3 regions of the Chryseobacterium sp. UF-290 genome follow, and region 2 is predicted to be linked to each of the others. Evidence: riboswitches for the same ligand, from Rfam matches in the RefSeq annotation. Region 2 holds a riboswitch; each other region holds the start of a gene.

The links. A riboswitch is a leader RNA that binds a small molecule or an ion and turns the genes downstream of it on or off. The one in region 2 is predicted to bind cobalamin.
Region 1: another riboswitch for cobalamin. It lies ahead of AC4IF5_RS06415 (TonB-dependent receptor plug domain-containing protein); the one in region 2 lies ahead of metE (5-methyltetrahydropteroyltriglutamate--homocysteine S-methyltransferase).
Region 3: another riboswitch for cobalamin. It lies ahead of AC4IF5_RS01915 (T9SS type A sorting domain-containing protein); the one in region 2 lies ahead of metE (5-methyltetrahydropteroyltriglutamate--homocysteine S-methyltransferase).

Annotation. Positions count from the first base shown of each region.
Region 1 covers NZ_JBSICB010000004.1:203,636-208,716, reverse strand. The annotation lists gene AC4IF5_RS06415 (TonB-dependent receptor plug domain-containing protein) at 1-1,765, opposite strand, end outside; cobalamin riboswitch at 1,949-2,134, opposite strand; gene AC4IF5_RS06410 (transporter) at 2,273-3,220, opposite strand; gene AC4IF5_RS06405 (cytochrome-c peroxidase) at 3,232-4,281, opposite strand; gene AC4IF5_RS06400 (MbnP family protein) at 4,274-5,081, opposite strand, start outside.
Region 2 covers NZ_JBSICB010000020.1:72,283-77,363, reverse strand. The annotation lists gene AC4IF5_RS18520 (hypothetical protein) at 1-113, opposite strand, end outside; gene metE (5-methyltetrahydropteroyltriglutamate--homocysteine S-methyltransferase) at 719-3,022, opposite strand; cobalamin riboswitch at 3,195-3,380, opposite strand; gene AC4IF5_RS18510 (DEAD/DEAH box helicase) at 3,802-5,081, opposite strand, start outside.
Region 3 covers NZ_JBSICB010000001.1:447,768-452,848, reverse strand. The annotation lists gene dnaG (DNA primase) at 1-1,023, shown strand, start outside; gene clpP (ATP-dependent Clp endopeptidase proteolytic subunit ClpP) at 1,136-1,822, shown strand; gene AC4IF5_RS01915 (T9SS type A sorting domain-containing protein) at 1,934-3,046, opposite strand; cobalamin riboswitch at 3,117-3,309, opposite strand; gene AC4IF5_RS01910 (hypothetical protein) at 3,805-4,086, opposite strand; gene tpiA (triose-phosphate isomerase) at 4,113-4,871, opposite strand; gene AC4IF5_RS01900 (GxxExxY protein) at 5,012-5,081, opposite strand, start outside.

The DNA.
Region 1 (5,081 bases), on a different contig from region 2:
GCGCATCATAGCGTTCTCCGGTGTACATAAAGCTGTAATTGAAACTCCAGTCCTTATAATCTGCCATCATGGTAAAAGTTACAGCATGCCATGGCACATAAGGAATCTGGTCTCCATAATAGCTTTCTTTTTTATCGGTAAAATCTCCCGCTCTCTGGTAGGTATAGCTTACCAGAGGTTTCAGTTTAACTTTATTGATATCAAATTCAGCCCGGACATTCACATCTGCACCTATGATCTTTACATTACCCAGGTTTGTCATCATCCATCTGAAAAGATTAGTGGTAGGAACAGCGACAATCTTATCTTCGACTTCATTATAATATCCGTCCACTTTCACATAAATCCCTTTAAAAACTTTATGATCATACAATTTCTGGTAAGTGAAGCCGGCATCATATTGATTCGTATATTCAGGTTTCAGCATTGTGTTTCCGATCATAGTGTAATACAGATCATTGAAAGTCGGCATTCTGAAAACTCTTTTATAAAAAGCCCGTACCGTAAAATCTTTTGCATCAAAAGGCTGATAGCTCAAAAATACAGAAGGTGTCCATTCAGTTTTATCAGGAGACTTGGCATTCATTTTTACATTTTCGTGGACAAAGGTTCCGAGAACGCTTCCCAAAAACTTAAATCCTTTCCACTGATAGGTTGTAGCAAAGGCAAGCAATGAAGTATAGCGGGTAGGATATGAAAAATCCCTAAGGCTGGCATCCAGATTATTATACTGAAAATCAAAGCTGGCACTTACATCCCAGTCTTTATTAATGGAATAAATATTTGATGTGGAAAAATACAGCTCTCTCTGTACATAAGCATTATCTATGGGAAGAGCTGTTGTCGCGACATTAACTGTGTCCAGGAATCTTGTATAATCATATGCGAATTTGGCTTTAACCTGGGTTTCAAATTTTGGAAACAGTTTTTTCCTGAAACCGGCCTGAACAAAATAATTTTCATCCAGCATCTGCTGCCCTTTAGGTCCAAAATCATTATTGACAATGGCGGTAGGAATCCCACGATCTGAAATATAACCATACCCCCTCACATTCCAGCTTCCTTCATCAATGGTCCCGTGAAAACTGGTTTCAAAACGTTTGGCTCTGATATAAGAATCGTATCTTCTCGCAATGGTATCATTGGCAATAGATCCGTCAGAATTTTTCTTCTCATATTTATACTTATATAGTCCGTCGCTCTGTAAAAACTCCGAACTGAAACTTGCAGAAACCCTGTCTGAAAGCTTTTGTTCCAGACGGAACGAAGGATTAAATAAACTGATGGAGCCTAATTTGAGCTTAAGCGTCAAGTTCGTTTTTTGATCTCCCTTAAAAACAGGTGTTTTAGGCTGAAGATAAACTGACCCTGAAGATCCGAAGTCTTTTGCCGGCTGGAAAATCTCACTTTTCTGACCATTATACAAAGAAACCGATTCTATATCATCCAATGAAAATTTTCCAAGATCTACAATACCGTTCTGCACATTTCCCAGCTGGATACCATCATAGAAAACGCCTACATGCTGGCTTCCCATACTCCGGATATTCACCGTTTTCAGGCCGCCCATACCTCCATAATCCTTGATCTGTATCCCGGAAAAATACCGCAAGGCATCAGCTACCGACTGGCTGTTCAGCCTTTCAAGCTCCTCACCCTGTAATGTCTGTGCCGGAAGGATTTCCTTAAAATTCTTTTTATAGATTTCGACAGCTTTGATCGCTTCTTCTTTGAGACTGTCCTTTTTCTTTGTTTGGGAAAACAAGAATTGAGATGTTAACACCAAAGCGGTGAAAACAATTTTATGAAATTGAGATATAATCAGTTTTGCCACCATTAGCTCATTCATGGATAATGATGACGCCAATGGATATAAGAAAGCAACGACAAAGTACAGTGATCACTGCACAGAATCATTGTTGTCCTAAGCTTTATTCCACGAAAGCGTCAAACGTTTAATTTTCTGGCAGGTCTTCTGACTTACTCCATTTTTGAAATCCTTCCCATTAAAAAAACAGTGGATATATTCTTCAAAAACTCTGGTGCGGAGCTTACAGCAGCGGGTCTGTTCCGGATTTCCACCGGATTCCCTTTTAAGAGCTTTTTACGGCTCACCAAATTTCGGCAAATATAGACAATTATTAATATATATTCGTCAACAACGAAATGATTCACAATATTATAAATATACCAAAAGAAATAAAAACTGCCACGAATGCACAAATCCTTTTATTCGTACATCCGTAGCAGGAACAATTGTTTACATTCTCAGCTATATCCCGATATTCAGGAAAATACTGAACCTTGATTTCGCCTCGATATCTCCTCCCGCCAGATGGGTATACACCGGAAGCATGACTTCGCTTCCCAGGCTGAACCTTTTATAGGAAGCTTCAAATCCCAGCTTTCCATACAATGCGCTTCCGGAAGTATTAGGCAGCCCTTCACCAAACTGTTTATTTTGAGCGTAGACTTCTCCCTGAAGCCCGGTCTTAACAGAAAATACAGTCTTTTCATTTCCTGTAATCTGATAAAAACCTGTGGCTGCATAATTCCACTGATTTCCGAAGCGGTAATGCTTTTTGTTTTCTGTCTTGATGGTGTAATCCGTATTGATCAATACCGCAATCTTGTTTTTTTGAAATTTATAGTTCAGAGCAGCCTGATAATCCCAGCTTCCGGTTCCCAGCTGAAAGCTGGGATTGACTCCTGATATTCCTTTTTCATCGAACTTACCGAGAGGAACTTTCACTCCCAGCCCTCCACTCAGCTGATGAAAATTATCTTTAGAACCTATTAACCGGTAAATTCCCATCAGGTTCAGATCACCAATCCCATTGATCCTGATATCCCCCTGCATTGTTTTTTTTTCATGAAAATGGAATGGCAGACTTGCATAAACACTCAATTTTTCCGTCACCGGAATCTTACCCCAAAGCTGTAATGTATTGAAATACTGATCCTGAGTCAGGTCTTTTACAAATAAGTTTTCTTTTGCCTTATAATGCTGGGCAAAGTATTTGATCCCGATAAACTGTGGATTCAATAAAGATTCAAAACCGGATGAACCGTTTCCTGCCGCACAGCCACATGCATCACAATCTTCATAAAAACTGATCCGGCTGAAGCTTTCCGGAACAATATAAGCACTGTCTCTGACCGTCTTTGCCTGGTTCATATTAAATACAGCCAGACCTATTATCAATATGATCTTCTTCATGTTTTCTTAAATTATTCTGCAAATTTTGGATTGGATATAAAATTCTTATCGGACAATGTTTTCAGGAAAGCGATAATAAGCTGCTTTTCCTGATCACTCATTGCAATTCCCGTATGACCATTCTGTTTGAGCTGTGGGTCCAGATTGGGATTATCTTCCACATGATCAGAATAGAAATTTAGCACGGCCTCCAGGGTGTAAAATCTTCCGTCATGCATATAGGGAGCCGTATATTCAATGTTTCTTAAACTTGGAACCCTGAATTTCATCCAATCAGCCTGAGTAAGGGTAACACGATACCTTCCCGCATCTTTAAATCCGGTATTATAATACATTCCTGTATTCCTGAAGCTTTCATCAGTGAACAGCTCTCCGCTATGACAAGAAGCACATTTCTGATTAAATAAGGTCATTCCCTGAGATTCTTCAGTAGTAAACTGCTCTTTTCCCTGTCTGAACCTGTCATATTTTGAATCCGCTGATATCAATGAGGTCATAAACTGGGATAATGCCTTCAGAATCCTCTCCCCTGTAATGGCTTCATCTCCGTAGGCAGCCATAAAAAGTTTTTTATATTTCTGATCGTTTTTGATCTTCGAAATGGCTTCCGGAATGGAGCTGTCCATTTCATTGACATCCGTAATCGGGCTAATAGGCTGCTCGTTCAGATTATGGATCACTCCATCCCACATATATCTCTTCAAAAAAGCCATGTTTTGAAGAGGTGGTGCGTTTCTGATCCCGATCCTGTCATCAACACCGTGGCTCACCGTATGCCCGTGATGGGTAAACGCATTTTCCTGGATATGGCAAAATCCGCATGAAATGGTATTGTTCCCGGAAAGCCTGCCCTCATAAAATAATTTCCGTCCCAATTCTACTCCATTTTTTGTCACCGGATTCACCGATTGATCAAAAGTCATCTCCGGGAAGTAAGAAGGAAACTGCAGATTGTAAGCTTCATCTTTTTCCAATGGCTGAATGACCTCATCGGAACAGGAAATACAGCTTACTAAAAGTACCAATAGAACAAGTATGGTTTTAAACAAAAAATTAATCATTATGAACGTGATCTACTTTAAACATTTTTGTAATATTATTCGTCACATCCATAAGGTGCACGCCTGATCCCATCATCATATCATTCGCTGTTGTCAATGTAAGAGCTTTATCTCCGCTCAAAAACTGATTCAGGTCTGCAAGAATATGGATAGAAGGGCGTATCTGCCCGGTAACTCTTGCTGTTGTAGGTAAGTTCAGCGTAATTTCACGGTATAGATCCGGAGTGTTGTTGGCTGCCGTATTCCCCATATTTCCGGTATGATTCATAAATTCTTTAGAAGGAGCATCAGTACCATACTTGCCTTCCAGCTTTACAAAGACATACCCTGCAGCCCATGACCATGACATCCCTTTCTGCTTGGCTTTGGTCCAGAATTCCGCCTGACCATCCTGCCCAAGCAGATATGCTTTCTGGCTGATTCCCAATCCGAATTTTATCTTCTTATAGTTATTTTTCGGAATACCGGACAGATTGAGATATACTATTCCTGCTACAGCATCCGCCTGATCTACAATGAAAGCTCCTTTATCAGGATTATTTTCATTGTATTTAAACTCATTTCCACTCTCGTCGGTCAGGGTGATATTACTGACAACATATTTTAAAGACGAGAAATTATGCTTTTGCCCCTGTGAAGAGGTCTGTACGGTTTGATTCAGAACGATGTCTCCTAAATTATTGAATCCGTTTTCAAACTTGATCTGAAGGTTCCCGGGTGTGGTATCCTGCTGATCATCATCCCTGCTGCTGCCGCAGGATAAAAAAGTGAATAAAGTAAGGGCAATAAAGAATAATGAT
Region 2 (5,081 bases):
TCAGTTCCTTTCTCAATATATACCTGTGCACACATAGGGTAAAAAAAACAGCATAGCAAAAGAAGCATCCGGGGTGCTTTCATTATGGCTGTAACTGTTCTTTTTAAATGCATATTGATCGTTTAAAAAATCATGTGCAAGATTAGAGTTATTTTGATCACAGCCCAAGAAATGAGATACGCTACAAGTACCCTTCAAGAGCACAATAACATACGTCACAGATACGTTAAAAGTAAAAAATAATTTTACAAAACACTGATTTACAATAAAATATAAATTAGCCCCATGTTTTGATCCAATTAGAGTTTGGGGTATTAAAAAAAGTGATGTGTGGTAATAAATTGTGAATTCAACTTATTTAAAAAGAGGGAAAATAAAAATAAGTATTAGTAAAATACCCTCCATAATTACTACCTTTAATATATATCTTCTTTAAAGCTTTCCACACAAAACTGAATGTCTTTTCCCTACACCACCCAACCTGATCCTCCACCCGAAATAAGGGAAAGGAAAAAGGAGATCATTGCAGTGGAAGTATCCTGATCTGTAGCAGATATTCTTTAAAGACAGCATTCTTTAAAACTGATATCGCTTCTAAAATGTTGAAGACAAAATATAATATATTCATACATTATTGCTCTATATAAGAACAGAACGTGCCATGAATATCATGACACGTTCTGAACTTTATGGAAGAGTATTAATATCTGTAATTCTTTTAAATAGCATACTCAATTGAAGCTTCTTTTGCCGCCGCAACCATCGCTACTAAAGCCTTTTCGGTTTCTTCCCAATGCCTTGTCTTTAATCCGCAGTCAGGATTTACCCAGAGCTGGCTTGCAGGGATTACCTTCTGGGCTTTTCTCAGCAGTTCGATCATTTCTTCTTTCGATGGAACTCTTGGTGAATGGATATCATAGACGCCTGGGCCTATTTCATTCGGATATTGGAAATCAGCAAAGGCATTCAATAGCTCCATCTGAGAACGGGAACATTCTATGGTGATCACATCAGCATCCATATCTGCAATATTTTCAATAATATCATTGAATTCCGAATAGCACATATGGGTATGGATCTGAGTGGCATCTTCCACTCCACTGGCTGAGATCCTGAAGGCTTCCACCGCCCACTGAAGATAACGCTGCCAGTCTGCTCTTCTTAAAGGCAGTCCTTCTCTGATAGCCGGCTCATCAATCTGGATGATCCTGATCCCTGCTTTTTCAAGATCCACCACTTCATCACGGATCGCCAAAGCAATTTGCTTACAGGTTTCAGAGCGGGGCTGGTCATCACGCACGAAAGACCATTGCAAAATAGTAACAGGCCCTGTCAGCATCCCTTTCACCCACTTTTGAGTCTGAGATTGAGCATATTGAGACCAGTAAACCGTCATCGGATCCGGTCGTGATACATCACCGAAAATAACGGGAGGCTTTACACAACGGCTTCCATAGCTTTGTACCCAGCCATTCCTGGTAAATATGAATCCTTCCAGCTGTTCTCCGAAATATTCCACCATATCATTCCGTTCAAATTCTCCGTGAACCAATACATCAATTCCTATCTCTTCCTGCCAGCGAATCGTTCTTTGGGTTTCTTCTTTCAGCAAAGCATCATATTGTGCGTAGGTCAGCTCTCCTTTTTTGAATCTGGCCCTCCAGCTTCTTACTTCTGCAGTCTGTGGAAACGAACCGATCGTGGTTGTAGGAAACAAAGGCAGCTGTAATACTTTTTGCTGCTCCTGTTTACGGATCTTAAAGTCATTTTTTCTTTGAGCATCTTCTTCAGTAACGGCTTTAGCTCTTTGCTTCACTTTTTCATTATGGATAAGAGAGGAGCTTTTTCTTCCTGCAACCGCTTTTTTATTTTCTTCAAAATCTATAAGGATATTTTTATCCTCCGTTCCGGCAATAAGCTCTTTAAGGATGACCACTTCTTTCACTTTCTGCTTTGCAAAAGACAGCCAGTTTTTAATTTCGGCGTTAAGACCCGTCTCAAAATCCAAGTCACATGGTGAATGGAGCAATGAGCAGGACGGTGCTATAAAAACTCTTTCCTTTCCTAACTTCCCGGCTGTTCTTTTAATGAAATTCAGAGATCTTTCAAGATCGTTTTTCCAGATATTTCTTCCGTCAACAAGCCCCAATGAAAGGCTTAAGCTTTCAGGGATCACCTTGAGCACATCATCCAGCTGCTCCGGATTTCTAACGAGATCTATATGAAGAACATTCACAGGAAGTGAAACGGCAAGAGATAGATTATCCTTTAATCCTTCAAAATAAGTGGCAACAATAAGCTTAAGCTTCGGAAAATACTTTCTTAGTTCGGAATAGACCCACCGATATGTTTCTTTTGCTTTTTCCGTTATATCCAAAGCCAAAAACGGCTCATCAAACTGTATCCATTCTGCCCCCTGCTCCTGAAGTTTTGTTAAAATCTCCGTATAAACCGGAAGAAGGTTTCCTGCCAGATCCAGTTTATCAAACCCCTCTTCTTTTTCTTTTCCTAAAAGAAGATAGGAAACAGGTCCAATGATTACCGGTTTCGCATTGATCCCAGCCTGTCTGGCTCCGGCAAATTCGTTGAATATTTTATCTGAACTCAGCTTAAACTGCTGATCTTTGTAGAACTCAGGAACAATATAATGATAATTGGTATCAAACCATTTAGTCATTTCCATGGCTGTGATATCTAATCCTTCTTTCTGATATCCTCTTGCCATTGCAAAATAAAGATCCAGCTCAGAATTATTTTTTTTAAGCACTACTTCGTGATAACGTGCAGGGATAGCCCCTACAATTAAGCTCATATCCAGAACCTGATCATAATATGAAAAATCATTACAGGGAATAAGATCTATACCGGCTTCTTTCTGAATATTCCAGTTTTGGTTACAGATATTTCTTCCTATAGTAAGAAGTTCTTCCAAAACAATTTTGCCTGACCAATACTGTTCGCAGGCTTTTTTAAGTTCTCTCTTGCTACCAATACGCGGATAGCCCAGAATGTGAGTTTGCATTTTTTTAAACTTTTTAATTAAACTTAATTTTCAAGCTCTTTAAAACGCTTCGCAATGCTTTTACGGAAATTTCTGGAAAACAATGACATACTGAACAATACAATTTCTCTTCAAAGAAAATGCACAACTCAACATATCATCTGTATGACCCTAAGCTTCAAACCGCGAAAGCATTGTCAATTCAGTAAAGGCAGGTCTCCTGGCTTGTAACGGTTTCCGTCATCCTTCCCGCTTCAGGCAGTGGATATCCAGGGACAGAAACCTCTCGTATGTTACTTACAGTTGCGCGACAGCTCGTGATTCTCACACGATTCCCTATTAATCTACCTTAAGTAAAACCTTTCCTGTTTGATGAAGTTGATAAAGAACTGTATCTTTTACCCATATCATTCGATAGATGTAAAAAGATTTTAATTTTGTGTAAAATTAATCATACAGAATAAACAAACAACAACATCCACTATATTAAGCAAATTAAACTCAATAAACAGAATTAAAAAGAATATAATTCTAAAACAAAAGCTATTTTAGTAATTTAAAAGAATAATATTCTGCGGAAAAATCCGATGACAACAATATACTGTTACCAAGGCTCCTCCGAAAAATGCAAAACTAACGGTAAAGATCCTAAGATAATCTCTCTCCCTTCGTCTGTTTTAATTAAAAAAGGAAAGTCACATATGATCTCAGGAGATTTTGATTTCCTTCTGAAAGCTCAGCTCCGGGATATGACCACATATGTCTCCAATTTACCATTTGCCAACCGGACATCTTCTCTACTACAGTGTTTTGGCCATCACATCGAAATAAGAGCACTGCCCCCACAATGTTTTATTTCCAATGACATAAATTCTTTTTTTCGCTCTGGTAAGGGCTACGTTCAGCATATTGGGCTTTTCGGAGGCCCAATTTCGTGCTCCGGAAGATTTTGGATCCCCTCCCAATACCAGGAATACAACATCTGCCTCTTTCCCCTGGAATTTATGAATGGTCCCACAGGAGATCTGAGAGCTGTAATGAAATTCCTGATTACATTTGTCGGCCACAGATTTAAAAGGGGAAATAACGTAAATATTCCCATTATATCCTGTTTTCTGAAGCTGGTCTATTTTAAGCTTCAGTTCTTCTATTTCATCTTTTAATGCATGCTTATTAATAGGAGGATTTTCATCTGCCACATGGAACCATTGCGATTTCCCAAGATATTCTTTATCAACCTCATCAACGGTAGCTTTCACCATCTGTCCTCCATAAGCGATCTTGTTAGCAATAGTAAACATCGGATCATCACATCTTCTGTGCGTACGCAACGGAAATCCTGTCCAGATGGGGATATCAGAAGAACCGTTCTTCATATAGGTTCCTTTTACAGAAATTCTGTCAGCCAGCTGCTGGGCAGAAGTTTGTGACGGAGACCATATGGACTCTACATTTTCCTGCTTTCTCAATTTGAAAACCAGCCCCGTAGGAATGGTCACTACCGGTTCTACCTGCAAGGGATCTCCGATAATAATGCTTCGTTTTGAGCGGTAAAGGCTCCCCGCAATAGATTGAGGAGTTGCCTGGCCTGCCTCATCGATCAGAAGCCAGCCAATCTGGTTCTGAACCCGGTTTGGAAACAGTCTGCCGGCTGAAGCCAGAGTGGTGGAAACTACAGGCACACACAGGAAAAAAGTACTCCATAAGTTTTCTGATATATCTGGAGTAACATCTGCCTGCCCAGTCAACATTTTGAAGAAAGTTTCAAGATTGAACCTTATTTTTTTCGCATTGGAGAGGATCGTATATTGATGAAGTTCAAGACTCAGCAGGAAGATATCACTTCTTAATTGGGCTATTTCCGGAGAATAATAAGGCATCCTCAAATGAATTTCATCCAAAGACAATAATTCAAAATTCTCGTCACAGAGCTGCTTATGATCTATTCCATACTCTTTGTGAAGTGTTTCTGCCTGACTGAGATATGAATGTATTGCTTTTCGGAGCGTAATAATTTCTGCAGATACATTATTCAATTCGGAAGTGGCTGATTCTATCTTTGCTTTGATCTTCGGTAATA
Region 3 (5,081 bases), on a different contig from region 2:
GCCAGTTTCCGAAGCATTGATATGCTGCTGACAGAGGGAATGAATATCCGTGTCCTGCTTTTCCCGGATGGAGATGACCCGGATTCTTTTGCCAGAAAACATCCACAGGAATATGTTGAAAAATACATCGAAAATGAAGCGATGGATTTCATCGACTTCAAGGCAGAAATCCTGTTGAGAGATGTTGGAAATGATCCTATCAAAAAGGCTGAAGCGATACGGGATATTGTAAAATCGGTTTCCTTTGTGCAGAATGCTCTGAAAAGAGAAGTCTATCTGAAGGAAGTTTCCAATAAATTCGGGCTTTCTGAGCAGAGTCTTTTCAATGAGCTGGATGTTCAGAAGCAGATTACCCAGAACCAGACGCATCATGTTCAGCAGCAAAAAGAAAAAGCTGCACCAAAGATGGAGATCGTTCCTTTGGACAAGGAAAAAGAAGATCCATTCCTCTTCGATTTACTGTTTATGGAGAATAAACTGGTAGATCATATGCTGATGTTCGGCGATATCGTTCTGAAACGCAGAAATGAAAAGAATGAGGAATACCAGATCACGGTCATTGAAGAGATCCTGCACCATTTTGAAGAGGAGCAGTATACATTTTTAGTTAAAGAAAATGAGATCATTATCAATCAGGTGAGGGAGGGGATTCAGAAAGATGAGCTCAGAAGTGGAAACTTTTTTGTATCTTTTATGGATGAAGAGATCACAACGAAGGTGGTAGACGCCCTGATCCCTATGGATGAGCTTGAAAACTGGGCTTCCAGAAATATTTACCCGCCGAATTATGGTGATAAGGTGGCAGATCAGATCAAAGGGGATGTTTTATTGCATAAATACCGGTATATTGATTATCTGATCACGGAAACGGCAAAGGAGCTCGACCAGTACAGCAATACCGATGAAATGAAGTATTATGAACTGATCAAAAAGATCACTTTGCTGAAGCAGGCCTCGATACGGCTAAGCAATATTATCGAATATTCACCGATCAAAGGGATCTATGCGGATCGAAAGAGATAGTTTAAAGACAAATATTTTTGTATTCTGTGACAAAAAGTCCTATAAAATTTTAGGAATAAATATTGTAATTTAAACTTTGAAAATTTTTGTTAAAATAATACATAATAGAAATATGGACATTAAAAAGGAATTCAGAGATTTCTCTGTAAAACATTTAGGAAACAACGGTCTGGTTACCGATCAGTATATGGGAATGTATGGCCCGACGAATCTTACTCCATACATCATGGAAGAAAGAAGATTGAACGTTGCTCAGATGGACGTTTTCTCCCGTCTGATGATGGACAGAATTATCTTCCTGGGAACAGGAATTGATGATCAGGTAGCGAACATCGTTACGGCGCAGCTTTTATTCCTTGAAAGTGCAGATCCTTCAAAAGATATTCAGATCTATATCAATTCGCCTGGTGGTAGTGTGTATGCCGGATTAGGTATTTACGACACAATGCAGATCATCAAGCCTGATGTAGCAACAATCTGTACAGGTATGGCTGCTTCAATGGGAGCGGTGTTATTGGTTGCCGGAGAAAAAGGAAAACGTTCCGCGCTTAAGCATTCAAGAGTAATGATTCACCAGCCTTCAGGAGGAGCGCAAGGGGTTGCTTCTGATATGGAGATCAACTTGAGAGAGATGTTAAAATTAAAGCAGGAGCTTTATGAAATCATCGGTCACCATTCAGGACAGACTTACGAGTGGGTTGAAAAATCTTCTGACAGAGACTACTGGATGACTTCTGAAGAAGCCAAAGGCTATGGAATGGTAGATGAGGTTTTACAGAGAGCCGCAGATAAAAAATAATTGATCATAAAATCATAGTAAAAACGCATCCAATGGATGCGTTTTTTGTTTTGCCACTAATCTGCGGATTTTTAGATTTTAATAAAAAAACGCCTTAAAAAGGCGCTATTACTATTTTTTCACGATCTTATGTATCGTTGAATGATCAGATGTTTTAATCTCAATGAAATAACCTCCTGAGCTTAAAGGCTGAATATTGATCTTAGTTTCCCGGGATGTCATTACTTTCTGACCTGAAGCGGAATAGATATTTACCTCTTTAACTTTCCCAGGGGTGTCGATCTGAATGAAATCACTTGCAGGGTTAGGATAAATACCAACTACTTTTCTATTAACATTAGCAACTCCCAGTGTGGCATTCGAAGCTTCTGTTGGAGTAAAAGGTCTTCTCTGTCCAAAGCTTAATCCTAACCAATCATTATTACCCAATTGAATCTGGGAAAGATCGGCTTTATTCTGCCAGCTTGATAGATCTTTTCCTTTGTATAATTTCCAGCTGTCAGGTCCGGAAGTATTGCCGGTGAAACTGTTCAGCGACAGTGTGGAAATCTGGTTATTAGCTGAGGTAAAATTAAAATACGAAGCCTGTGACTGAATGAGCTGTAAAGCCTGCTCAGCTGTTAATACCCCGTTATATTGTATTCCAAACACAAAAGAATTACCATTGCCGTTAGCATTATCTGTTCCGAAATCAATAACGACAAGGCTTTTATTAGCTCCGGCTCCGATCCAGTTGGTTATCTGAGATGAAGTATACCATTGGGAACTGTAGGCAGGAACAGGTATGGATGGAGGAATGTCCATATCATCCAAACCATATTTGATACCAAACCATAACCCATCTGTTAAATCAACATAACCTGCGCCATTATTGTTATTAGACATATTTTCCGCATCTGATCCGATCCAGGGTATCCAGGAATCATCGGTGCTTGGAGTATGGTGGTTGTATTTGAAGCTGTATAGAAATCCTGATAAAATATCCGCTTCCATTTTAGGTTCTGCTGATATAATAGCATTCATCATATCTTCCGCCTTTAAATTGTCAGCATCAAAGCGATATCCCCATGCATAAGATTTAGGAGTATTGCTGTCATTAAAGTCGGCAATGAAATAAGCCTTCTTAGAACCGGTTCCTACCCAGAATTTAATGTCGCTTTCTGTAAATTGGGCCGACAGGAACTGCATTACAAGCAGTAAGAAAAAGAAATAGATTTTCCTCATGATATATTTAAATTAAAGTTTTATTCCCGAAACTCAGTTGCAGGTAAAGCATAAAGCCTTTATTCCTGAAATTAAAAATGCATTCAAGGCAGGTCTCCTGGCTCACATCCTATAGCAGACCTTCCCGGATTTGCAATCCAGTGGTATGTAAAGCTACAGGTGAAACAGTTTACAGTTGCGGGTACAGCTCAAGAATTGAATAGTATATTCTCACTTGATTCCCTATTAATGAACAGCGTTCAACCTTAAATCGCCGCAAATATATCATATAAATTTTTGATGTTTATTTTGTGAATTATACAGCTGTTTTCCGTTATTATGCTATTCGGTATATCCACCGGGGAATGTTTTTTTCAAATTAATAAAGAATCTGTGCCTGTATTTTTATTTTCGGATCGTAATGAGGAATACTGATGTTTATATTTAATTCACTTTACAGGTTGTATTGTTAAAGTACAATTGTCATTGTATTTAAGATCAGTTTATAATCAATGTATACTTTCGCAGCCATAAAAGAAAATATGAAAAAGTATTATTATTTGTTTTGGTGCTGGCGCATTGACATCATGTAAAGATGATACAGGTAATAAATAACCATGACAGAAATGGAAACCCTAAAGCGAAGATCTTGCCTAAAACAGGTAAGGCAGATAAAGGAACGATGTACGTAGTCGATATTCAGTAATTCAATAATTAGATTTTTTTAAAGGAAACGGCGGAATCGAAGATTCCGCCGTTTTTTATTTTTATAATATTTTTTAGCTAGCTTCTCTCTTTTTAAAGAAAATTCTATAAATTAAAAACGTTTGTATTAAAACGTTGCCTATAAATATTAATACTGTTTGATAAGTCGGAATGGCAGCATAAAAAGGCAGTGATTTATTAAATAAAATTGCCGGAGAACTTACCAGGGCCTTTATCAAAAGTAAAGGATAATTTAAAAAAACAGGTTTTAAACCAATTAAAAACTGATCATAAATACAGACATAAATTATATCAAATAAAAGAATTCCAAAGAATATTAAAATAATTTTTTTCATGTCTATACAATTAAGATTCTTTTATTTTAATTAAAAGCCTCAATAATTTTAGAGAAATCTTCCAGCTTTAAAGCTGCTCCTCCGATAAGACCTCCGTCGATATCAGGCTGAGAGAAGATCTCTTTTGCATTATCAGGTTTTACAGAACCTCCGTAAAGAATAGAAACCTCATCAGCAACTTCCTGTCCGTATTTGGAAGCAATGATATTTCTGATGTGAGCGTGGATTTCCTGAGCCTGTTCCGGTGTTGCTGTTTCTCCGGTTCCGATAGCCCAAACCGGTTCGTAAGCGATCACTACCTTTTTGATCTCATCAGCAGAAAGTGTGAAAAGTGCCACTTCAGTCTGATTCTTTACCACTTCAAGATGTTGTCCTGCCTTTCTCTGCTCAAGCGTTTCTCCGTTACAGTAGATAGGCGTAAGACCTTTATCCAAAGCCAATTTGATCTTTCTGTTGCAGTGAGAATCTGTTTCTCCGTGGTATTGTCTTCTTTCAGAGTGACCGATCAGTGACCCGTTTGCATCGATAGATTCCAGCATATCCGCAGAGATCTCACCTGTGTAAGCACCACTTTCATGCTCGCTCATATCCTGAGAAAAGACCCCGATTTCATCCTTTTCAAAGATATCCTTTGCCATCATCAGATACAACGATGGTGGAGCGATCCAAACCTCACAGTTGGTAGCATTATTGTTTTTATAGCTTAGTAACTGAATCATTAATTGTTGTGCATCAATTACATTTTTGTTCATTTTCCAGTTGCCTGCAACTATTTTTCTTCTCATAAGATTTATAATATTGATTGATTTATTTTTTATTTTTCTGATTAAGCTCGCTTACATCTGCGTTATCTGCAAAATCTGCGAGCTTTATTTTCTATCTCTCGCTGATTGGTTTGATTTCGCAGATTAACATCATTACATATTTATAGGTTGTTTACAACTCTTTTTATATTATCTAAAATACTGGAAGTATTGAAATTAATCAGCAATCCC